One region of the Pseudoalteromonas sp. SWN166 genome, then DNA from elsewhere that is predicted to be linked to it. Evidence: predicted binding sites of a transcription regulator. Region 1 holds the regulator's gene; each other region holds the start of a gene.

Region 1 (9,518 bases):
TGAAAGAGCAGGTTTTAAATTACAGTGTTTTAATTATGCGTAGGCGCGGCTTTATCCCGCGTTTTTTAAATTCAAAAAACTTGCGCGAGGTATGCTCCGACTACGGGTTGGGAGTTTGCTGTGGTTGGGGTGACGTTTGTTGTAGTCGCGGCTTTATGCCGCGTTTTTAAATTCAAAAAAAATTGCGCGAGGTAAACTCCGCATACGGGTTGGTAGTTTGCTGTGGGTGAGGTTACGTTTGTTGTAGTCGCGGCTTTATGCCGCGCTTGTTAAATTCAAAAACTTGCGCGAGGTAAACTCGCGACTACGGGGGCGCTTGTTAAATTAAAAAACTTGCGCGAGGTAAACTCCGCATACGGGTTGGTAGTTTGTTGTGGTTGAAGTGACGTTTGTTGTAGTCGCGGCTTTATGCCGCGTTTTTTAAATTCAAAAACTTGCGCGAGGTAAACTCGCGACTACGGGGCGCTTGTTAAATTAAACACTTGCGCGAGGTAAACTCCGCATACGGGTTGGTAGTTTGCTGTGGGTGAGGTTAAGTTTGTTGTAGGCGGGGCTTTATGCCGCGCTTTTAAAATTCAAAAAAATTGCGCGAGGTATGCTCCGACTACGGGTTGGGAGTTTGTTGTGGTTGAGGTTACGTTTGTTGTAGGTGGGGCTTTATGCCGCGCTTGTTAAATTCAAAAAATTGCGCGAGGTAAACTCGCGACTACGGTTATACCTAACCTGAGCGCTAGGGTATCCATCTCACAGCCCTTACATATCTATTATCACCAAATATAGCTACAATGCGCGCCTAATTAATTGAAGGTAAATACAGTGAAAAACTCAGTTTTGGCATTACGCGCTCAGCAAATAAGTGAATCTCGCCGTGAATTCAATGCGCGAGGCGGTAAATTAGATCGCTGTGAGCAATGCTTAATAGCCAAACATTACTGTATTTGTAAAGGTGTTGAGCACGCTCAGTGCGATGCTGCTGTATGTTTACTGATGTACCATAATGAAAGTTTTAAGCCTTCTAATACTGGGCGATTAATCGCTGAAATTGTCCCTGATAACTATGCGTTTAGATGGGATAGAACAGACCCAAATCCTGCTTTTTTAGCTTTAATAAACGATCCCCAATATCAACCAATGGTAGTGTTTCCTGCTGAAGACGTAGAAGAGGGCAGAGCAATTACTGAAGTGAATATTGAGGAAGGTAAAAAGTTACTATTTATATTTTTAGATGGTACGTGGCGCGAAGCTAAAAAAATGATTCGTAAAAGCCCTTATCTAGACAATTTACCGGTACTTTCTGTTACTGCTGATAAACTATCTGATTACCGCTTACGTGTTGCGCCTCATGCGCATCAGCTAGGTACTGCTGAAGTAGGTATTATGGTGTTAGCACTTGCGGGTGAAGTGGATGCCTCAACAAAGTTGGAGCAGCACTTTATTAAGTTTCGTGATGCGTATTTATTGGGTAAGCGCAATAAAGGCAGGCCGCTAGAAGATTAGTGTTACGCAGTTAAGCGAAAGCTTGCTGCTCTTTTAAGTGAGTCAGTGCTTTATTTTGAATTGCTCTGAAACCTTCTTCAGATGTTAATTGTAAAACCGTATTATATAATTGGCTTACACTATTGTGAGCCTGAATAAACGAGGTGCAGTCCTCACCAATCATATCCTTAGCCTCTTCGACTCGCTTTAAAAAGTAACAGCTAATATCGGTTTTTCCCTTAAAGTGAGTAGTTGCAATAGCGTTAGATATTCTATTAAGCTGATAACTAAATTCATCAGGTCGAGAACCCTCACCCCATTTACTAATAGAAATATCGCTTTCTAACTGGATAATTACGTTAAGTATGTTTTTAAACTCACTCATTGGCATATTTAAAAAGTTATAACCTTTGGGGCTAAATAAAGCTTTATACGGATTTTTGTTGGGAGTTTGGGCAGTAAAAACACCAATTGGTTTTGCTGTACTTGCGTCTGATACTTTACATAAAAAGGTATTGCTTTGAGATGTTTTAAAATTCATATCCATTGAGTATTTATGATCCTTGCGTTACTTAGTTATCGGCGCAATTAATGAAAAACTTAACGAAATTTAAAATATTAATAAAGTATTTGAAGGTATTAATATTGATTAGCTGGGATGCAGTATTACCCTGAAAAAGTTAGTGGTAGTTGCTTAGAACTTTATTAAACCCAAATTTTAGACAAAGAAAAGCGCGCTCTATCTCTAGGCGCGCTTGCGGAATCTTCTAATTTTCTGCATCCTGCAATTGAACTTAATCAACTCCAATTTTCACTAATCCATGTTTATTACTATATTACTTTTTAGTTCTATGTAATGTAGACCATCCGGGCCTGTATCCTTCAATTCCTAAACATCCTGTAGGGTAAATACTATTACCAAATCCTTAATTACACTTCCTAGTGTATCCCTATTTTAACCAATCCATTGTGTTGCCTTAAAAGGCCTGTCCATTTATTCCTTCAACATCCTGTTGAACAACTTAGCCGTGTTGTTATCCTTTTCGCATCTTCCTGACACTGTCCTTTTTACAACATTGTGTTGTGATACTCATCCTGAGCCTGTCCTAAAATCCGTGTTGTCCTGGTAACCTAATCATTGGTTGGTTGAGTAAGCAGTCCATTTCCTTTTACTCAATAAGCGTCGTTGCTTGGTTGATGCGTAAATTATAGTGTAATAGAGCAACTAAAATAGGGATAAAACTACATTCAATTAGTATTTACGCAATAGTGACGATGGAAAAATTCAATTAATACAGGTGCTTAATTGGTTTTTGTGTGTTTTTTATCTTGATTTTTACTCATTAGCTGTCACATCCGTGAGATATCTCTTACACGGCATTTCCTTTTTGGGCGTTATTTACATATTTACATTTATTTAAAGTGTGCACTTTTTGAATGAGCACGGTAGAATTCGATGATAATAACAATTATTTAGGTGAAATAATGAAGACAGTATTTACACTTGTTTTAGGATTAGCGGTATCGGTACCCGCCTTTGCAAGCGATGTTGTTAACATCTACTCTTTTCGTCAGCCGTTTTTGATTCAGCCAATATTAGAAGATTTTACAAAACAAACGGGAATAAAAACCAATGTTGTTTTTGCTAAAAAAGGGTTAATTGAGCGTGTTAAACGCGAAGGTAAACACAGTAAAGCTGATTTAGTATTAACATCTAACTTTAGTGCGCTTATTCAATTAGAAGATTTAAAATTAACACAAACTATAAAAAGTGACAGTGTAAATAATAACGTGCCTGCAGCTTTTCGCGATGGCGATGGGCAATGGGTTGCGCTTACTAAGCGAGTGCGTAATGTGTATTCATCAAAAGAGCGAGTTGGCGCGTTACCTGAGCTCACTTATGAAGATTTAGCTGACCCTAAATACAAAGGACAAATTTGTACGCGTTCTGGCAAGCATCCCTATAACTTAGGTTTAGTGGCTTCTATGATTGCACATCATGGTGAAGCGCAAACTAAAGAGTGGCTTGAAGGTGTTAAGGTAAATTTAGCACGTAAACCGCAAGGTAACGATCGTGCTCAAGTTAAAGCCGTTAAAGAAGGCTTATGTAACTTAGCATTAGGTAATAGTTACTACCTTGGCAAAATGCTAGAAGATAAAGAACAAAAAAGTTGGGCAGAGGCCGTAAATATTAACTTTCCGAATCAAACAAATCGTGGCTCACACATAAATGTATCGGGTGCGGTTATTACCAAATATGCTAAAAACCCTGAAAATGCATTAAAGCTCATAGAGTATATGACCGACAGCAAAGCACAAAACATGTATGCCTCATTAAATATGGAGTATCCAGTTAAGTCGGGTGTTGAACTATCAAGTTTGGTTGCCTCTTGGGGTAGCTTTAAAGAAGACAGCTTGCCACTTGATGAGATTAGTAAATATCGTCCGTTAGCACTTAAGCTAATTGATGAGGTGAAGTTCGATCTTTAATGACTAATAAATTTAAGCTGTCTAAATGGCAGCTATTTGCGTGGTCGACAGGCTTAATACTATCGGCCCCGTTGTTTTTTCTTCTTTTTGAATCTCTACAAGGTAGCTCTGAGGTGTTTTCTCACCTGTGGGATACCGTGCTTTGGGATTACATAACCAATACCGTGTTGCTTGTTTTAGGTGTTTGTGTGCTTAGCTGCGCCATTGCATTACCTCTTGGCTGGCTAACAGCTTATTGTACTTTCCCCGGTAAAAAACAGTTTGAATGGGCACTTATGCTGCCCCTTGCTATGCCCACCTATATTATTGCCTATGTATACACCGATTTATTAGATTATGCGGGCCCGGTGCAAATAGCGCTGAGGGAATGGTTTAGCTGGGAATCACCTAAAGACTATTGGTTTTTTGATATACGTACATTACCCGGTGCCATCGTTATGATTGCCTTGGTGCTTTATCCGTATTTATTTTTAATCTTTAAAACGGCTCTTCGCGAGCAGTCATTCAAATTAGTACAAGCTAGCCAGTTAATGGGGCTATCTCCTTGGCAAAGCTTTTTTAAAGTAAGCTTAGTGCTCTCTCGTGGGGCAATTGTTGCGGCTCTTGCGCTTATAAGCATGGAAACCATGGCTGACTTTGCAACAGTGAGTTATTTTGCCGTAAGTACATTAACGACTGCCGTATACGATACGTGGTTTGGTTATTACTCACTTACAGCGGCAGCTAAAATATCGGGTGTGATGTTATTACTGTTATTTTTAGCATTAATGGCAGAGCGCTTTAGTCGTCGTAACCAAGCGGTATTTGAGCGCCAATCAAGTGTAAATAGTGAATCTCTCTATGTATTAAAAGGAAAGTCAGCTTGGCTCGCAACGGCATTTTGCAGCTTTATTTTACTCATCGCGTTTGTAATTCCTATTGCAGTACTTATAAATTACGCCATTACCTACTTTGATAAAGCATGGAATGTAGAGTTTTTTAGTTACGCTTGGCAAAGTTTAAAAGTAGCAGGGGTCGTGAGCCTAATAACGATTACGTTGAGTGTTTTTGTGGTTTTTTATCAGCGCGTGGCAAAGCAAACATATCCGCTTATTCCTGGACGTTTAGCAAGCACAGGGTATGCGTTGCCTGGCACAGTACTCGCAATTGCGGTTTTATTACCCCTTACATTATTAGAGAACACCATTAACACAGCGCTCGAGCCGTATAATTTAGATATTGGCTTACTGCTTACAGGTAGCATTCTTACTATTATTGTTGCTTATATAGTTAGGTTTTACGCCATTGCACACGGAGCAATTGAGTCGAGTTTTTTACGTATTAGCCCATCACTTGATATGGCAAGCCAATCAATGGGTAAAAGCCAAGGGCAAACGCTACGTTTAGTGCACCTACCTTTACTGCGAAGAGGATTACTTACTGCTGCGTTATTGGTATTTATTGAGTGTATGAAAGAACTGCCGGCTGCGCTATTGCTCAGACCATTTAATTTTGAAAGCTTAGCTACTCATGTATTTCAGTATGTGAGTGATGAGCAGTTAGAGCTTGCTTCAATATCGGCATTATTTATTGTTATTGTTGGGTTTATTCCTTTGTATTTTATTAATCGTTCTATGGAGCAGCGTAGTTAAATGAGTAGTTTAATTTTACAAGGCGTGAGCTATCACTATAACGGTACACAGGTTATTCACGATTTAGATTTAACAGTGGGTAAAGATGAAATAGTATGCTTACTTGGTGCAAGCGGCTGCGGTAAAACAACCACATTAAAAGCGATTGCAGGTTTAATTGAAGCTAAGCAAGGGTCTATTTTTATAGACGGTAAATTAGTGAGTGATGAGCAATCATTTATCTCACCTGAGCATCGTAACATCGGCATGATGTTTCAAGACTATGCGCTATTTCCGCATTTAACGGTGGCAAATAATATCGCATTTGGGCTTAGTAAAATGAGTAAAGCTCAAAAGCAGCAACGCGTTGATGAAATGCTCAAGCTTGTGCATTTAATTGGCTGTGCCGACAGGTTTCCGCATCAATTATCGGGTGGTCAACAACAGCGCGTAGCTATTGCTCGCGCATTAGCTTATAAGCCTAGTTTATTGTTACTAGATGAACCCTTTTCAAATATCGATACGCAAGTACGCTTTGAATTAATTGCCGATATACGTCGAATTATTAAAGCAACTCAAGTATCTGCTGTGTTTGTTACACATTCAAAAGAAGAGGCGTTTGCATTTTCAGACACGCTCGCCATTATGCATCGCGGTAAAATTGAGCAACAAGGCACGCCTGAGCAGCTTTTTGCAACGCCATGTTCAAAGGAGGTTGCAGAGTTTCTGGGTCAGGGCATATACTTGAGCGCAGAAGTATTAACAGCAACTGAATATAAAACACCATTTGGTTTAGTCGAATCTTATGTTGAGAGTAGTCATAACGTAAGCGTAGGGCTGATATATGTGCGCCCTCATCAAATAGAATTAGTGGCAGATAACCAAAGTGACAAATTTAGTAAGCGAGCTACAATCATAAGTCGTCGCTTTATAGGTTCGGCATATGTTTATTCGGTTGTTATTAATGAGCAAGAAATTGAAGTTGCTGCCCAATATGGCCAGTCATTTGAAAATAATGAACAGGTTATAATAAAAATAAAACCTCACACGGTGAATTTTTTCGAATCGTAATTAATTTGTTATTCGCTGTGTTTTTATCTGTAAAATTAAGGAATAACAATGGCGCAAGCGCAATCAGGGATTTGTGCTGAAGCAAACTTACACGGTTTGCACTTATTTTTTAATGTGTTTGATGGTCAAGATGAATCACTTCGCGCAAAGTTAAAACAAGTAAGCGCCATTGAAGAAGAATTTAGCGATCAATTTTCAGAATCAATGCTCTCTTGTATGGTTGCTATTGGTGCGCAATATTGGCCGCATATTCTCCCAGAGTTCATTCCTAGTGAATTACAGAGCTTTCCTAATATAAACCACAGCGATCACCAAATGAGCGTACAACCGTGCGATTTATTTGTGCAAATTCGCTCTGACCGTGAAGACGTTAACCATTTATTTGCGCTGCAAATTTTAAAACTATTTGCCCCTGATGTTGAGCTGGTGGAGCAAATTCGTAACTTTCGCTTTTTAGATGGTCGTGATTTTAACGGTTTTATTTATGGTGGCGACACCGCGCATGGAAGAAAAAAGCGCGCTACGGCTTTAATTAGTAACCCTGGCAATTTTGAAGATCAGGGGAGTTATATTCATGTTCAGCGTTATAAGCATGACTTAACTATGTGGCAGCATTTATCACTGAGTGAGCAAGAACAAATAATGGGGCGTACCCGCCTTGATAACACACTAATTACCCCCGCGGTCGAAACCAGCCATGCTTCGCGAAGTGAGTTAAAAGACGAAGACGGGCAACCGCTACTATTAAATCAAAGCATGCCTTATGGCGATGTGTATGAGCAGGGAATGTTATTAATTACATGTGCTTGTACGGGTACTGCATTTGAAAAAGTACTTAATAGCCGTTTAGGAGAAGGGGATTGTTACGACCACTGGCTTGATTTTACTCAAGCCGATATGGGTTCTGCTTTTTTTGCACCTTCAGTCGGGTTTTTAAAACAGATTTAGTTTACTAATTTAGTTATTAAACCGTATCAAATAAAATGCGAACACGTTCAAGTGTTACATCTATTTCAGATATTTTAGCTGGGGCGATAAAAATAGTATCGTCGCCTGCAATTGTGCCTAGCACACCATCTGCTTTACCTAATGAATCTAATAAACGCGCAATAAGCTGAGCCGCACCAGGACTGGTACGAATGATGATCATCATTTCGTTGTGCATAATGTCGATTACTAATTGGCGTAACGGGCTTTTAGCCGTAGGTACACCCATTTCAGCAGGTAAGCAGTAAACCATTTCTTGTTTAGCATTACGTGTGCGTACAGCACCAAACTTACTTAACATGCGTGACACTTTACTTTGGCTTATGTTGTCAAAGCCTTGATCTTTTAACGCATCAACTATTTCGCCTTGAGAGCCAAAATTTTCTTCTTTTAAAAGCGATTTAAATGCTTTTACCAGTGCTTCTTGTTTATCTTGTGGTTGCATAGTCTTCATTCGTTTTTGTTATTTATGCCGTAAATTCTACACAATAATGAATAATTATGCAGCAGTTGTTTAGGTAACTTGCCAGTTTGATGCGTTAAATCACAAAAGTTTACGACTATGGTCGAAAATATACTTGAAATAGACAGGATAAATTTGTTTTTAGTCGCTAATTTCATTATCTTAAGAGCCACAAATGTTTCCTACCTCAAATTACGGAGAATTCCAATGAAAGTTGCTGTATTAGGTGCTGCAGGCGGTATCGGCCAAGCGTTGTCTTTATTATTAAAAACAGGCTTACCAGCTGGCTCTGAATTATCACTTTATGATGTTGCACCAGTAGTACCAGGTGTTGCGGTTGACCTTTCTCACATCCCAACAGATGTTAAAGTAGCAGGTTTTGGCGCAGATGAATTAAACAAAGCGCTTGAAGGCTCTGATATCGTTCTTATCCCAGCGGGTATGCCACGTAAACCAGGTATGGATCGTGCTGATTTATTTAATGTAAATGCTGGCATCATCAAAACTTTAGCAGAAGGCATTGTTGCTAGCTGTCCTAAAGCGTTAGTAGGTATTATTACTAACCCAGTAAACGGCACAGTTCCAATTGTTGCTGAAGTATTTAAAAAAGCAGGTACTTACGACGCTAAACGCGTATTCGGTATTACTACGCTTGACGTTATTCGTTCAGAAGCATTTGTTGCTGAGCTTAAAGGCGTAGACGTAGCAACTGTTAAAGTACCAGTAATTGGCGGTCACTCAGGCACAACTATTCTTCCTCTACTTTCTCAAGTTGAAGGTGTTTCTTTCACTGATGAAGAAGTTGCTGCACTTACTCCACGTATCCAAAATGCGGGTACTGAAGTTGTAAATGCTAAAGCCGGTGGCGGTTCAGCTACATTATCAATGGGCGCAGCTGCTGCTCGTTTTTGTATGTCTTTAGTTAAAGGCCTACAGGGTGAAGAAGTTGTAGATTACGCTTACGTTGCTGTTGAAAATGGCGATGCAGAGTACTTTGCACACCCAGTACGTTTAGGTAAAAACGGCGTAGAAGAAATTCTTTCTTACGGCGAACTAAGCGCATTTGAAACAAAAGCAAAAAATGACATGCTTGAAACACTGAAAAAAGACATCAAAGAAGGTGTTGATTTCATGGCGTAATAGCCAAAGTAGAATAACAAAAAAGCCTGCATTTGCAGGCTTTTTTATTGCTCAGAATTAATGTCACACTGTGTAACTAGTTAAAACTAGTGGTCGCGGTCAACCGCAATACGAGCAAGGCTTATGAGTGCTTGCTTGTAGTCAGACTCACCTAAAAAGTCTAAACACGCAATGGCTTTGTCGGCTTCAAGCTCTGCTTTTTGCATTGTAAACTCAAGCGCATTGGTTTGCTTTAGTGCAAATAAAATTTCTTCTAAATGCTCCATACCATTGCTGTGCTC
Region 2 (7,620 bases), on a different contig from region 1:
AGCACAGTATTTATGAAACCAGTGGGTGGCTTTGTAAAGTTTTAGAGAAAATACCCATTGTTGATCTAAAGAGCTCACCTCATCAGTGAGCTCTTTTTTTTGCTTATTGTGTAGCTTGTTGTAAGTGCTCATACAGCCAATCTTTTAACTCTGATCGGTCGTGTTTTAATAGATGCATTTGCTCGTCGCTAATTGGCGCATCTTTAAGTTCTAATATTCTAATTTCTTTGTCTAGCTTATCGTACTTATCTGCTTTTTTTGCAAACTCAGTATCGCTTTCATTTAGCTTGGCAATGGTATTTAAATACTCTGGAAAGTCATTAGTGAGTGAGTGGTCTTCGCCTAACATATTTGCTCCTTAGTAGGATATAAATGAGTTGTTTAAGTGAATTACTGCCTTCATATAATACACTGGGGTTTAAACAATCATAAATCAACCATTGGCAACTTAATTTGATATAGCGCAAACAACCGCTTTTACTTTTTAGCAGTTGCTGCTTTTTCCCAATAAGGGACTTCACCAAAGTAAGCAATAAAATGATCGATAAACGCACGCACCTTAGGAGCTAATAATCTATTGCTTGGATATACAGCCCAAATATCGGCATTAGCTACCAGCGGGAAGTCTTTTAACACTTCTATTAGGCTGCCATCCTCTAAACATTTATAGCTACACCAATTAGAACTAATAGTAATACCTAACCCTTGTACACATGCATCACGAACCGCTTCGCCGTTATCAAAACGAAGTGCGCCTTTGGTTTTAATATTAAGAGTGTCTTTACCTGATTTAAAAGCCCAACTTTCTACACTGGCTAAGTTAATCGTTTGATGATTAACTAAGTCTTGTGGCGTTTTAGGCAAGCCGTTTTTAGCTATGTATTCAGGCGATGCGCATACAATACGGTTATCTGATGCCAGTTTACGAGCAATTAGGTTTGAATCTTTAAGTGCCGCATCGCGAATTGCAATATCAAAACCGCCTTCTACTAAATCAATAATAGTATCGCTAAAGCGACAATCGATAGTCAATTCTGGGTATTCTTGCATAAAGCTTTTTAATGCAGGAACTATATGCATGCGTCCAAATGAAGCAGGAGCCGTGATACGTAATGTACCTTGTGGTACTAAACTTCCTGCACCTACAGACGCACGGGCAGTTTCAAGCGTTGCTAACACTTCTTGTGCATGAGGTAAAAATGCCTCACCTTCTTCGGTCAGCGACACCTTACGTGTAGTACGATGAATAAGGCGTACTCCTAAGTTTTCCTCAAGCTTACTAATATATGCACTAGCGACTGCTGGTGATAAATCAAGCTCTCTTCCTGCAAGGCTTATATTATATGTATTAGCAATGCGTACAAACAAAGCAAGGTGGTCGTTATTCATACTTTATTCTCAATGTTATGTTGAAACTGACTGTGTATTTAGCCTTATTATCATTTATTAAAGGTAAAGCTACAATAAAACCTCATTACACATTATTTATAAACGGCTAGTAGAGGCAACACTCATAAAAGCAATGAGTGTTCATGGTTTTGGTGGTGCTGAAGAATTTGTAGCCGCTTTACAAGGCTTTATGTTTGTCGATGCAGCTAAAGTACATATCAATTTAACAAGTGGCCAAGTAATAAAGAACATTGGATAAGCGTATAATAATTAAATAACAAGACTGATCGTTTAATTAGTCACTATTTTTATCACACTTTTTATTTACAAACCCCCTTCAAAATCGATCCTTTTATATAGCAAAATATAAACAACAGTATCCACTTTAATTGTATATAATTACGTTTTTATATTTGTTGTTAATAATTATGAGGTCGTTGCAAAATTGACATGAAAATCTTCAATAATAAGTTTGCCAGTAAAGCGCGTCAATTTTACCTTGGGGTAGTAATCGTAGGTATTGTGGTATCTGCCATTGTTTACTTACAGGCCAATTCAATAAAAAATACCTCATCTAAGCTTATGGAGCAGCAAATCCCTTCGCTTCGCGATATTCGATTTGTAGAAACACTTATTGTTAAGCAAGAACGATTACTTTATGAATATTACGCAACGAACGATCAGCAGTTATACCTAACTCACTTTTTAAATAATCATGCCGAGCTGTTATTACTGCTCAACGCCATTGATGCAAACAATAAAGAAGCGCAGCTACAGCAAAAGTTAGCTGAGCCACTAAAAGGTGGATTGAGCCTTGCTTTAGAATTACATAATAATTTATCGGGGCCCAGTGTTGCTTGGGATTTAGCAAGGCAGCAGTTGGAGCAGTTAACAGCATTACAGGTTAAATTGGTCCACATATTAAAAGTAGTTGAATCGCAAATATCGTTAGGCGTTAAAGAAGGTTACCTTGAAACCGAAACTGACTTACAAACTACAGTACAAGTGGTCATTGTATTTTCATTATTTTTAATATTTGTAAGTATATATACAGGCAGATACGCATCAAAGTTTATTAAACTCAGCGCCCATAATGAGCGTTTAGCGCTATTTCCTACGCGCAATCCAAACCCCATTGTTAGTTTAAGCGCAGACTTAAAGCTCAATTATTGCAACCCTGCGGCTATCGCGATGCATAAAGAGTATGTAGCAGATAAAAACAGCACACCCATTGCATTATTGAGCCGTAATATAGAGCAACAACTACTTGAGGCTAAGCAAACATCGAGCTTTGTAAAGCGCTTTTATACTCAGTTGGACAACCATTACCTCACCTATCAAATACATTGGCTACAAGAAATAGATGCCTTTGATGTGCACATACGTGATGTAACTGAGCAGTTTGAAGCCGAACGCTCACTTGAGTATTTAGCATTTCATCATCCGTATTCAAAAGTACCTAATCAAGCGAGCTTAGAGAGCTACACCAATGAGCTTATTACTTTAGAGCAACCTTTTAGCTTAATGCTGATTGATGTAAATCACTTTAAATTACTATTAGAGCAATATGGGTTAACCGGTGCAAACGAGTGTATAAATGCATTTGCTAAGCATTTATCTAAAAGTGCGCGTGATTTTTCTAAGCGTTTAAATAGTAAAAATAAGCTGACTATTTACCATATTGCAGATGCTAACTTTGTGGTTGTTTATACCGCGCAAGACTGTTCAATCACTATAGATGATTTACTCAGCGGAGTTCAAAGTCGTTTAAGTCAAGCTATATCAACCCCTTTTGGCGAAATGCGCATGGGTTTTAATTGTGGTGTAACGCGCTTTCCTACCAGTAATAATTATAATGAGCTACTACTGCATGCAAATATAGCGTTAGAAGAGGCTGTAAAACGTAATGTACCATTTGCTCATTTTGATAGTGAAAGCGGTGCTAAGCATGCACGTAAAATATATATTGCCAGGCGCCTTGAAACAGCAATCGAAAAGCAGCAATTTGAGCTTTACTTTCAGCCTAAAATGCAAATAAAGACACAACAAATAGACAGCTGTGAGTGCTTAATTCGCTGGTTTGATAATGGTGAGTTTATATCTCCTGCGCAGTTTATTCCTATTGCAGAGCATAGTGGTTTTATATTACCGCTAGGGGAGTGGATACTCGATACTGCGTTTGAGCAAGCTAAAAAATGGCATCAACAAAACTTAAATATACGTTTAGCAATAAACATATCGGCTAGGCAATTTACTCAGCAGTATTTTGTGCAAAGTATTAAAGACCGTTTAGCGCACTTTGCTGTGCCGGCTGAGTTAATTGAGCTTGAAATAACTGAAACCGCTATTATGGACGATGAAGAATTTGGTATTAGCGTACTACGTGAATTAAGCGAATTAGGTATTAGCTTATCGATTGACGATTTTGGTACTGGGTATTCATCACTAGGTTATTTACAGCGTTTTCCGGTGAATAAATTAAAAATTGATCAGTCTTTTATACGCAACATGGTAACCGACACCCGTGATCAAGCATTAGTTTTAAGTATTTGCCAATTAGCTAAAAACTTAGGGCTCGATATTATTGCCGAAGGCGTAGAGGAAGTTGAGCAACTACAACAGTTAAGCGACTATGAATGCGATCAAATACAAGGCTATTTACTGAGTAAGCCAATACCCGCCAAAGACTTTGAAGCCTTTTTAGCTAAAGGAGTTAATTTTTAACGCTTTTTGCTAATTTATGTTGGCTAATTAATAGTGGTAGAATGCAGCGCTTAGCACCACTTGTGTAAAGTAGTGGTCAATAATTTATAAGGTTTTTTGTGTAATGCTGTTAATGATCGATAACTACGATTCGTTTACTTACAACTTGGTGCAATATTTTCAGCGATTAGATCAAGACGTGTTAGTAAAACGTAATGACGAGCTAAGCATTGCACAAATAAAACAGTTAAACCCGCAGCACATTGTGTTGTCGCCAGGGCCATGTACGCCTAACGAAGCGGGTATTTCGTTAAATGTTGTTGAGCAGCTAAAAGGGCAGTATCCTATTTTAGGGATTTGCTTGGGGCATCAAACTATTGCGCAAGCCTTAGGAGGCGATGTAATTCGTGCTAAAAAAGTAATGCACGGTAAAACATCTCCTATAGTGCATACTAATAAAGGGGTGTTTAAAGGTTTAGCTAATCCGTTAACTGTGTGTCGTTATCATTCTTTAGTGGTTAAAGCACAAACACTACCTAAAGAGCTTGAAGTAACCGCATGGACTCAAACTGAGCAAGGCGAGTTTGACGAAATTATGGGGTTGTTACACAATGAACTCGCTATCGAAGGTGTGCAGTTTCATCCCGAAGCTATTTTAACTGATCAAGGCTTAGAACTGCTTGATAACTTTTTAACTCGCTTCTAATGTTATAATACATAAAGCATTTAATACTTTATTAATGGATGACATGACCGAACTTGTAGCCCAGCAGCGCACTGCCAAAATACTAAGCCAACGAGCTCATGACTTATTGCTTGGGCATAGCTTTGCGCACCAGCAAATTGGTTTCATTCATACATTAGATATAGATTACGGCAAACCCATGAAGCAGCGCACCTTGCTTCAGGTTGAAGTGGCCGCTCAACAAAAGCGTCAGCAAAGCAGTACTGCACATCATAAGTACCGCGCTCAAGCGAGTGAGCAATTACACAAAACAATTGAAACTGCTATATATAAGCAGCTCGAAGATATAGATGGCGTAATTCATAGCACCATAGGTATTGAAGATGGCATTGCCAATATACTCGATATATTAGCGGTAAAGTCGGCATCAGTAGGGCGTTTAGAACCATTGGTGAATGACATAGGCTGGTTGGGTAGAGAGTTAGTAACGCTCGTTAATTTACCTTACTACCGTAATCAGCGTAGTAAAAACACATCTGTAAAAGTAGATAAACCGTCGCTAGCCCTTCGTTATATTGGCCTTGATAACTTACAGCTAGTTATACCTACATTTGCCGTGCGTCATTGGATGCCACATAGCACCGAACCTTTTTCACTTTTAAAACGCCGGCTACGTGACAGTGCAATGGCAAATGCCATTGCCGCGCAAAAAATTGCACAAATAAATAATGTGAATGACGTGCATGCATTTACCCTTGGAATGCTTTTAGATGTAGGGCGAGTTGCATTAGTGCGCTTGTACTTAAAAACATTTGAGCAAGTATGGCAACGCAAAGTACAACTAGCCCGAAATGAAAACCAAAAAAACTTACACACCGCATTATTAGAACTAAAGCCCGATCCATTATTTTTAACCACGTTGCTTTGTAATAAATCGATAGAAGTAAGCGCTAAGGTAATAGACAAAATGGCTTTTAAATATTTACCGTTTAAAGGTGTAATGCAGCAGTTGGTAAATGGGGTAGATAAAGGCGATACATTACTGCCGTTAACAGAGGTAATGCTAAAAGCACGTTGTTACTCTCAATATCTTAATTTAAAAGAGCATCAACTTATTGAGCCCGATGAAACTCTAAGCTGGTTTTCGCACTTTAAGTTCACTAAAACGGAACTAAAAACCCTCCAATCGAGTAATTTTACCAATTTAGCTATTCAAATTGACTAAAAATCTGAATTTTTTGTTAATTTTTTTGCGACTAACCATTCATTCTCACTCTATTGTTATATTGCATATTTGCCGATTAAAGCGTGCGCGCCTTGGTGCTCATGCGGTTAGTTGTCTAAAAATAAGCATAAATAGCTATGCAAATAGTTATTCACTATCTATGAAATAATATCTTTAGCCCTTTATTTTAAAGGGATACATGAAAGTTTTTAACGAGACAGATATAAGTAATTCTGAAATAATGTGCGTCTGAAAATTGAACCACAAAGCAATTTTGCGCAATTATCAGGTTACTGATCTTGCCTATAAAGTTGGTTACAAATATTAACCAAACACCTATTTTGATGTTTTGTGTTGCTCACAATTAAGAGGAAATAAAATGACAGTCAATCGCGAATTATTTGATCAAGTAATGGTACCTAACTATGCACCTTCAAGCGTAATCCCAGTTCGAGGCGAAGGCTCTCGCGTATGGGATCAAGAAGGCCGAGAGTTTATCGACTTTGCTGGTGGTATTGCTGTTAACTGTCTTGGCCATTGCCACCCTGCATTAGTAGGTGCATTAAAAGAGCAAGGCGAAAAAATCTGGCATCTATCAAATGTAATGACCAATGAGCCGGCACTTCGCCTAGCTAAAAAAATGGTTGATGCTACATTTGCCGAAAAAGTTTACTTTGCCAACTCAGGCGCAGAAGCAAACGAAGCAGCGCTTAAACTAGCGCGTCGTTTTGCACTTGATCAATTTGGCGCAGAAAAATCACAAATCATCGCGTTCAACAAAGGTTTCCACGGTCGTACATTCTTTACCGTAACTGTTGGCGGCCAAGCGGCTTACTCAGATGGTTTTGGTCCTAAGCCTGGCGACATTGTACATTGTGATTACAACGACCTAGCTGCTTTTGAAGCACTTATTAGCGACAATACATGTGCCGTAATGATGGAACCACTTCAAGGCGAAGGCGGAATCATTTCACCGACAGATGAGTTTGCTCAAGGCGTTCGCGATTTATGTACTAAACACAACGCACTGCTTATTTTTGATGAAGTACAAACAGGTGTTGGCCGTACTGGCGATTTATACGCATACCAAGGCTTAAACGTAGTACCTGATATTTTAACTTCAGCTAAAGCACTTGGCGGCGGTTTCCCAATTGGCGCTATGATCACAACAACTGAGATTGCACAGCACCTTAAAGTAGGTACTCATGGTTCTACTTATGGCGGTAACCCATTAGCGTGTGCCGTTGCAGAAGCTGCATTCGATACAGTAAATACCCCAGAAGTACTTGCTGGCGTAAAAGCTAAAGCAGCATTATTTACTGAGCTACTTAATGCGGTTAACGAAAAATACAACGTATTTAGCGAAATCCGTGGCCAAGGTTTATTAATTGGTGCAGTAGTAAGCGAGCAATACAAAGGTCGTGCAAAAGAGTTTTTAGTGGCTGGTACCGAGCAAGGTCTTATGTCATTAGTTGCTGGTGCAGACGTAGTACGTTTCACTCCATCTTTAGTAATTCCTGAAGCGGACATTCGCGAAGGTATGGCACGCTTTGAAAAAGCAGTAGCAAGCGTAGTAAACGCATAAGCTATCTAAGCCAACCAATTAAGGGCAAGCACT
Region 3 (7,620 bases), on a different contig from region 1:
CGTTATTTGCTGTTTTTTTTTCGCTTCTTTTATTGCATTCGTTACTTGCTCAATGGATGTACCGCCAAGTGCTTGACGCGCTTTTATACAGGCGTCAATTTCAAGTACCGGATATACATCGTCTTCAAACACGTCGCTTACCGATTTGTACTGCGCAAGCGAAAGATCTTCAAGTGTTTTACCTTCACTAATAGCAAGCTGAACAAGCACACCCACAATATGATGCCCTTCTCTAAACGGTACGCCTTTAGCAACAAGGTAATCTGCAAGTTCTGTCGCATTAGCATGGCCACCTTTAGCAGCAGCAAGAGTTCGATCGCCTCTTACTTTAACGCCTTTAATACAGGCTTGTGCCATATGAATACAAGCCAGCCATGTTGGCATCGCGTCAAATATGCCCTCTTTGTCTTCTTGCATATCTTTATTGTAGGCAAGTGGCAGCGCCTTTAATGTCATCATCATCGCGCTAAACGCACCAAACACACGCCCGGTTTTACCACGAATAAGCTCAAGTGCATCAGGGTTTTTCTTCTGAGGCATGAGCGATGAGCCCGACGTTACATTATCAGCAAGCTCAATAAAACCCGCTTCACCAGAGTTGTAAAATATTAAATCTTCAGACATACGTGATAGATGAATCATCGAAATAGACGCACAACTTAATAGCTCTACAACAAAGTCACGATCAGATACGCCATCAAGGCTATTTTTAGTAGCGCCAGTAAAGCCTAAGCCTTGTGCAAGTGCTTGGCGATCAATGGGGTAAGCTGTGCCGGCTAATGCGCCACTTCCAAGTGGACAAAAGTTCATGCGTGCTTTTGCATCTTGTAAACGGCTTTCATCACGCTCTAGCATTTCTACATACGCCATACACCAATGGCTAAATAATACTGGCTGAGCACGTTGTAAGTGCGTATAACCTGGTAATATTGTACCCAGTTCACGCTCAGCTAAAGCAACAAACTCGCCTTTAAGCTGCTCAATTGCTTTTAAAATATGTTCGGCTGTATCTCTACACCATAATCTAAAGTCTGTCGCTACTTGGTCATTACGGCTTCTGCCTGTATGTAATTTTTTAGCTAAATCACCTACTTTTTCGATTAAAGCAGCTTCAACATGTGAATGAATATCCTCTGCGCCGGAAGTAGCTACTGCGAGTGGATCAGCTTTTACTTCTTCAAGTAACTCATATAATGCCGCAACAAGCTCTTTGTGCTCATCATTCGATAACACATTTACTTGTTCAAGCGCGCCAGCCCATGCCACAGAGCCAATAATATCTTGCTCCGCTAGCTGATAATCGAAGGGAAGAGAGTCGTTAAATTGCTTAAACGCCTCATCTGGACCCGTAGAAAAACGTCCGCCCCATAATGCCATGAAATCTCTCCAAACCCTGTAGTGCCCCTTTTACAGGGGCTATAAATAATTTACTTTTTAGCGAGTGCTGAAATTCTGCTTGAAAGCGAGAATAAACGAATAAAGCCTTCAGCGTGTGATTGGTCGTACACATCGTCTTCGCCAAATGTAGCGAATGCTTCGCTGTATAAGCTATTTGGTGACTGCTTTTGAACTGCAGTTACTTGGCCTTTGTATAGCTTAAGTACCACTTCACCTGTTGCCATTTTAGAAAGTGCTTCAGCACCGGCTAAAATTGAATCTTTAAGAGGCGTAAACCAACGGCCGTCGTATACTAAATGCGAGAACTCACCACCCAGTACTTCTTTCCATTTACGGCTTGCTTTATCAAGCACTAGTTCGTCAATTGCTTGAAGGGCCGCCATAATTACGGTGCCGCCTGGCGTTTCATAACAACCGCGCGACTTCATGCCAACTAAACGGTTTTCTACAATATCAACACGTCCAACACCATGAGGTGATGCAATATCGTTTAATTTAACCAAACAATCGTAAGGTTTAAGCTCTACGCCATTTACAGCAACCACTTCGCCTTCAACAACTTTTAAAGTTACTAGTTCTGATTTATCTGGTGCTTGCTCTGGAGAGTTAGTCCAAGTCCATACTTGTTCAGTCGGTTGACACCATGGGTCTTCAAGCTCGCCACCTTCATGCGAAATATGCCATGCGTTAGCGTCACGGCTATAAATTTTTGTAGCTGACGCCGAACACGGAATATCACGCTCTGCTAAGTAGTCAAGTAATGACTCACGGCTTGATAAGTCCCACTCACGCCATGGCGCAATTACTTTTAAATCAGGTGCAAGGGCCGCAAAACATGATTCAAAACGAACTTGGTCGTTACCTTTACCAGTACAACCATGAGAAAGTGCATCAGCACCTACTTTACGCGCAATTTCAACTTGTGCTTTAGCAATAATTGGGCGCGCCATAGACGTACCTAATAAATAAGTGCCTTCGTAAATTGAACCTGTTTTAAGCGTTGGGTAAATGTAGTCACTTACCATTTCATCTTTTAAGTCAACGACGTAACATTCAGATGCACCAGAGGCGATTGCTTTAGCTTCTACGCCTTCAAGTTCTTCAGCGCCTTGACCTACATCGGCAACAAATGCGATTACTTCACAGCCGTAGTTTTCTTTTAACCATGGCACGATAGCCGACGTATCAAGACCACCAGAATAGGCTAAAACGACTTTTTTAATTGAACTCATAGGTGTTCCTTAACAAAATTTGGATTTAGTAATGTAACTAGCAGAGCATTTTGCGCATGCATGCGATTCTCTGCTTGTTGAATAATTTTAGATGCTGGACCATCCATTACCTCAGAGGTAATTTCAAATTCACGGTGTGCCGGTTGGCAATGTAATACCGTAGTCGCACCTGTTTGATCTAGCAATGCCTGATTTAATTGATAAGGCATGTATTTTTCTTTAACTTGCTCAAGTGGTGTTGTATCACCCATTGATACCCAGGTATCTGCGTATACAACGTTTGCACCAACAGCAGCTTCAACACGGTCACTTACCATGACTGATGCACCATTCATTGCTGCAATTTGCTCAGCTTTTTTAAGTATTTGTGAATCTGGTGAACACCCTTTTGGTGTTACAGCAACAAAATCAGTACCTAGCGTAGCGGCAAGTAACATCAATGAATGAGTCACGTTATTGCCCTCGCCTAAGTAAGCCACTTTAAGTTGGCTCACATCACCATGTACTTCTTGAAGCGTTAAAAAATCAGCTAGCGCTTGGCACGGGTGATATAAATCACACAAGCTATTAACTACCGGTACCGATGAAAACTCGCCTAATGTAGTCAATGTGCTGTGCTGATTTACACGTGCCACAATACCATCAGCCCATGTAGAAATATTAAGCGCAAAATCTTTAATTGATTCACGTGCACCCATAGCGCCATTTTGCTGATCTAAATAAACAGCATGACCACCTAAACGATTTATACCTATATCAAACGATAAACGTGTACGTAAACTTTGTTTTTCAAATAACGTTACGATTGATTTGCCTGCTAATACTTGGCTGTATTTTTCTGGCTTTGCTTTTATATCTTGCGCTAACTTTAATAAATTAAGTGCGCCTTCTTGGTCTAACTCTAAACCCGTTAAAAAATTTTCAAACATAATAAACCTATGGTGTAATCTTTGTTCCGACATGCTCGCCTTGCAGCAGAGCTGTTAAATTTTCTGGCTTTTGCCAGCTGGAAATATACACACCGCGTCGTAAATGTTGGGCAGCGTGAAGGCTGGTCTTAACTTTGACCTCCATCCCGCCCACAATTACTCCATCTGTAATTAAAGTATCAATGTGTTTTGTGTCAAGTTGATGTAACGGTTGTTTATTTGCGTCAAGTACCGCTTCTACATCCGTCATAAAAATTAGTTCTGCATTTAAATTACTGGCAATAGCCGCTGCAGCTTCATCTGCATTTACGTTGTACCACACACCTTGTTCGTCAAAACCAATAGAGCTAACTATTGGTAAACGCCCAATTCTAAGTAAGTCGTTAATAATAGAATCGTCGTTACTTTTGCACTTACCTACTAGGCAAAGCGCTTTTAATTTTTGAGTAGCAGTCACACCCGCCTCAAAAAGGCTTAAGCCAACCGGTTTATGCCCTGCGCTTATAGCTTGAGTCATTAATTGTTTATTAGCGCAACCTGCAAGCGCACCCACTATATAAGGCATTTGCTCTGCAGGGCTAATACGTAAACCTTGATGTTTAGCGCTGGCAAAACCCGCTTGCTTTAGCCATGTATCCACTAAAGAACCACCGCCATGAACGATGACAAACTCATCATTTTTTTGCTCATTTAATACATCAAACAATGCTTTTGCAGCATTTTCTGTATTAAGTACTGCACCACCGAGTTTAATAACCCACGTTTTTTTACTCATTTAAAACGCTCCTTTTAAGCCGGTAGTGTGCTCTAAATTCATAGAAATATTAATACACTGCAAAGCCTGCCCAGCTGCGCCTTTTAATAAGTTATCAATAGCAGACATTACAATTAACTGTGTGCCTTGTTGTTGCCAACCAATATCAACAAATGGCTGCTTAGCTACACCTTTAATTGACGGTATTTTATCGCCTAGCAAACGAATTAATGGCTCGTTAGCAAGTACTTGATAAGCCGCTGTAACGTTTTCCTTGGTAACGCCTGGCTTAAGCTGTACATAAATAGTTTCTAAAATACCACGCGGGAAATTACCTAAATGCGGTGTAAATAAAACTTTGTGGCCAAGGTGTTGTTCAATTTCAGGACCGTGGCGATGGTTAAACAAACCATAAGGGGTAAGCGATACTTCACAAAAGTGAGTACCTACACTCGCTTTACGCCCAGCACCCGTAACACCCGATACTGCATTAATAATAATACTTTCGCTGCTCAATAAGCCGGCTTGTTTAAGTGGTTTAAGTGCATTAAGCGCAGCAGTTGGGTAACAGCCTGCAACAGCAATTAGCTTTGCATTAGCTATAGCATCATGGTTCCACTCAGCTAGACCGTAAGCGGCTTCATTTAAAAGCTCTGGATGTTGATGTTCAAAACCATAGTAAGTAACGTAGTCGTCATTGCTTGCTAGGCGATAGCCACCTGATAAATCAAATACCTTCTTACCCATAGCTAAAAATTGCGGTGCTAAATCAACACTTACTTTGTGATCGGTACATAAGCATACGTAATCAGCATCACTTTGAATGTCATCAAAAGCTGATACGCTAAGAGGAAGTAAAGGGCAGTCTAGTAAGCCAAGGTGCTCTGGGTATAAATCACTTAGTAATTTATTTTTATCTAAGCTACCCTCAGATACATAACAGCCTGTTAAAGTTAAGTTTGGATGCTTAGCAACTAAACTTGCTAACTCTGCGCCGCTATAACCGCTTGCGCCAATAATCACTACATTCATTTGTTACTCGTTATCTTAAAATTAGTTACTACTTACTTATAATGTTCGCTTAAACTAGCTTAGACGCTAATTAAGTCTTTTTTATTAATGAATTTTGATTATCGTCGCATTATTTTCATAGCGTTACTTTAATATATTTATGCTTAAAAAGTGAATTGATATTCATCATAAATACTTTTATATTGTTATGCAATTAAATTGAATACTTATTTTGGATTTTTTTATGCCTTTACCTTCGTTTATTTCCATGTACCAACAATTGATTGCAGCCCCTTCTATTAGTGCTATTGAAGACAACCTGTGTATGAGCAATAAAAATGTAATCGAACTCCTAGCCAGTTGGTGCAAAACACTCGGTTTTACGTGTGAAATTATAGAATTAGAAGGAGGTAAGGGGCGCTATAATTTATTAGCAAAACGCGGAGAAGGTGATGGCGGACTAATGCTAGCTGGTCATACCGACACAGTGCCTTTTGATGACAGTCGTTGGAATCATAATCCGTTTAAACTTACCGAACTCGATAATAAATTGTATGGATTAGGAAGTATTGATATGAAAGGCTTTTTTGCCTTTGTATTGCAAGCGATCAGTGAACTTGATGAAAAATACCAAACTCAACCTATTTTAATACTCGCCACTGCTGACGAAGAAACAACAATGGCAGGTGCACAACAAATATGTAAACACCCCAATTTAAAACCTGCACGCTGTATAATAGGCGAACCTACTGATATGACTCCAGTATTTATGCACAAAGGCCATATGAGTACAGCAATAAGAGTAGTTGGTCGCTCTGGCCATAGCTCAGATCCCGAACGTGGTCTTAACGCCATTGAAGTAATGCATAAAGTGATTACAAAATTGATGATCTTAAAAGAACAATTAAAGCATAAGTATTCAATAAACCACTTCGAAATCCCTTACCCAACTTTAAACTTAGGTAATATTCATGGCGGCGATAACGCGAATAGAATTTGTGGTTGCTGTGAAATGCACATAGATATGCGTCCATTACCAGGTTTAAGTGTACAAGAACTACAAGCATTAGTGCTTGATGCAACGAAAGAAATTAATGATCAATACTCTAACGCTGTGAGTGTTATTGATTTACACGAGCCCATTCCTGCATTTAGTGGCAGTACTGACAGTGCTTTAGTAAAAATGGCTGAAAAAATAGCGGGTCAAAAAGCGGTCGCGGTAAATTACTGTACTGAAGCTCCTTTTATCCAGCAACTCGGTTGTGAAACAATTGTAATGGGCCCTGGCTCAATTAACCAAGCGCATCAACCTGACGAGTTTTTAGCAATGGAAAAAATAAAACCATCCCAACAAATAATCACCGATATTATTAAAGCCAATTGCTTTAGCTATCAGAGTCACTAGCAGCTTATAACAACACAAATAATAAAGGCGCCAATTGGCGCCTTTATTAAATGATTAAATACTGATATTTAATCACCTTTAACTTCTAAATTAATAAACTTAACTAGCTCTTCAGGTTGCCCTACTAGCATCATAACTTGTTGATTAATTTCCATCATGGTTTTGCCTTCAGGTAGCTTTGCAGATACGCTAAATGAATTTAAACCTTTAGCAAAGCTAGTTAAAGCTGCAGCTATGTCTTCAGTAACAGGCGCTTGTTGCAACTGTTGCTCTAGCGTCACTTCCATCTGCTCAAGCGTCATACCTTGCTTTTCAAGCTCGCTTGATAATAAATCTTTTAGCTTACCTTGGTTATTTAAAACAAAGCTAACATTACGTGGCTCTAACTTACTCATTGCTTGCATAACAAGTGTTTGCTGCTGTAACTCTTGCTCGTAAGTAAGTGGCTGGTTACCCGCTTCTTGTTGCGCTTTACTAATCGCTAATGAGGCATCCATTAAGGCTTTTGAATTAGCCAAGCCCATATCCATGTTAAAACTAACAATGTCTTTTGCATCAAGCTTAACAACTACATCACTATTGCCAGACTCTTCATCGTAATCAAGTGATGAATGTAAGTCGTAACTTGCTGACGCTAGCATTTCGTTTGTGTCAGCAGGTAATTTTGAAACAAAATCTTTGTCAAACTGAAAGCTTTTTACATCAAACGATGTATGTGGTGATATTTTATCTGGCTCGTAACCAGTTATTTCAATGCTTTGAATATTTGCAACATTGTCACCCTCAGGGCTTATTACTTCCATGTTTACTATTTCTACGCTTTTTGAAATAACACTTGCCGATAAACCAGCGTATTTAAATGTAGCACCAGTTTGCTCGCTTACTAGAGCA

Evidence for each region. The regulator ArgR, encoded in region 1, controls arginine synthesis, uptake and breakdown. The targets are predictions, from matches to a motif close to ANTGAATANNTATTCANT.
Region 2: I6F49_RS09755 (aspartate aminotransferase family protein) is a predicted target of ArgR. The motif match lies at 6,129-6,146, and genes of this name have one in related genera.
Region 3: argC (N-acetyl-gamma-glutamyl-phosphate reductase) is a predicted target of ArgR. The motif match lies at 5,495-5,512, and genes of this name have one in related genera.

The regions. Positions count from the first base shown of each region.
Region 1 covers NZ_JADYXB010000001.1:148,005-157,522, reverse strand. Annotated here, with positions in the region: gene I6F49_RS00730 (tRNA-uridine aminocarboxypropyltransferase) at 817-1,497, shown strand; gene I6F49_RS00725 (hypothetical protein) at 1,508-2,023, opposite strand; gene I6F49_RS00720 (Fe(3+) ABC transporter substrate-binding protein) at 2,962-3,966, shown strand; gene I6F49_RS00715 (ABC transporter permease) at 3,966-5,597, shown strand; gene I6F49_RS00710 (ABC transporter ATP-binding protein) at 5,598-6,647, shown strand; gene I6F49_RS00705 (Dyp-type peroxidase) at 6,696-7,595, shown strand; gene argR (transcriptional regulator ArgR) at 7,612-8,079, opposite strand; gene mdh (malate dehydrogenase) at 8,305-9,237, shown strand; gene ispB (octaprenyl diphosphate synthase) at 9,324-9,518, opposite strand, start outside.
Region 2 covers NZ_JADYXB010000012.1:114,138-121,757, forward strand. Annotated here, with positions in the region: gene I6F49_RS09725 (putative quinol monooxygenase) at 1-45, shown strand, start outside; gene I6F49_RS09730 (YdcH family protein) at 104-349, opposite strand; gene I6F49_RS09735 (LysR family transcriptional regulator) at 478-1,389, opposite strand; gene I6F49_RS20495 (hypothetical protein) at 1,523-1,648, shown strand; gene I6F49_RS20345 (putative bifunctional diguanylate cyclase/phosphodiesterase) at 1,840-4,113, shown strand; gene I6F49_RS09745 (anthranilate synthase component II) at 4,217-4,798, shown strand; gene I6F49_RS09750 (HDOD domain-containing protein) at 4,842-6,002, shown strand; gene I6F49_RS09755 (aspartate aminotransferase family protein) at 6,382-7,587, shown strand.
Region 3 covers NZ_JADYXB010000011.1:28,387-36,006, forward strand. Annotated here, with positions in the region: gene argH (argininosuccinate lyase) at 1-1,377, opposite strand, end outside; gene I6F49_RS08755 (argininosuccinate synthase) at 1,428-2,630, opposite strand; gene I6F49_RS08760 (ornithine carbamoyltransferase) at 2,627-3,559, opposite strand; gene argB (acetylglutamate kinase) at 3,567-4,334, opposite strand; gene argC (N-acetyl-gamma-glutamyl-phosphate reductase) at 4,335-5,345, opposite strand; gene argE (acetylornithine deacetylase) at 5,569-6,729, shown strand; gene I6F49_RS08780 (hypothetical protein) at 6,798-7,620, opposite strand, start outside.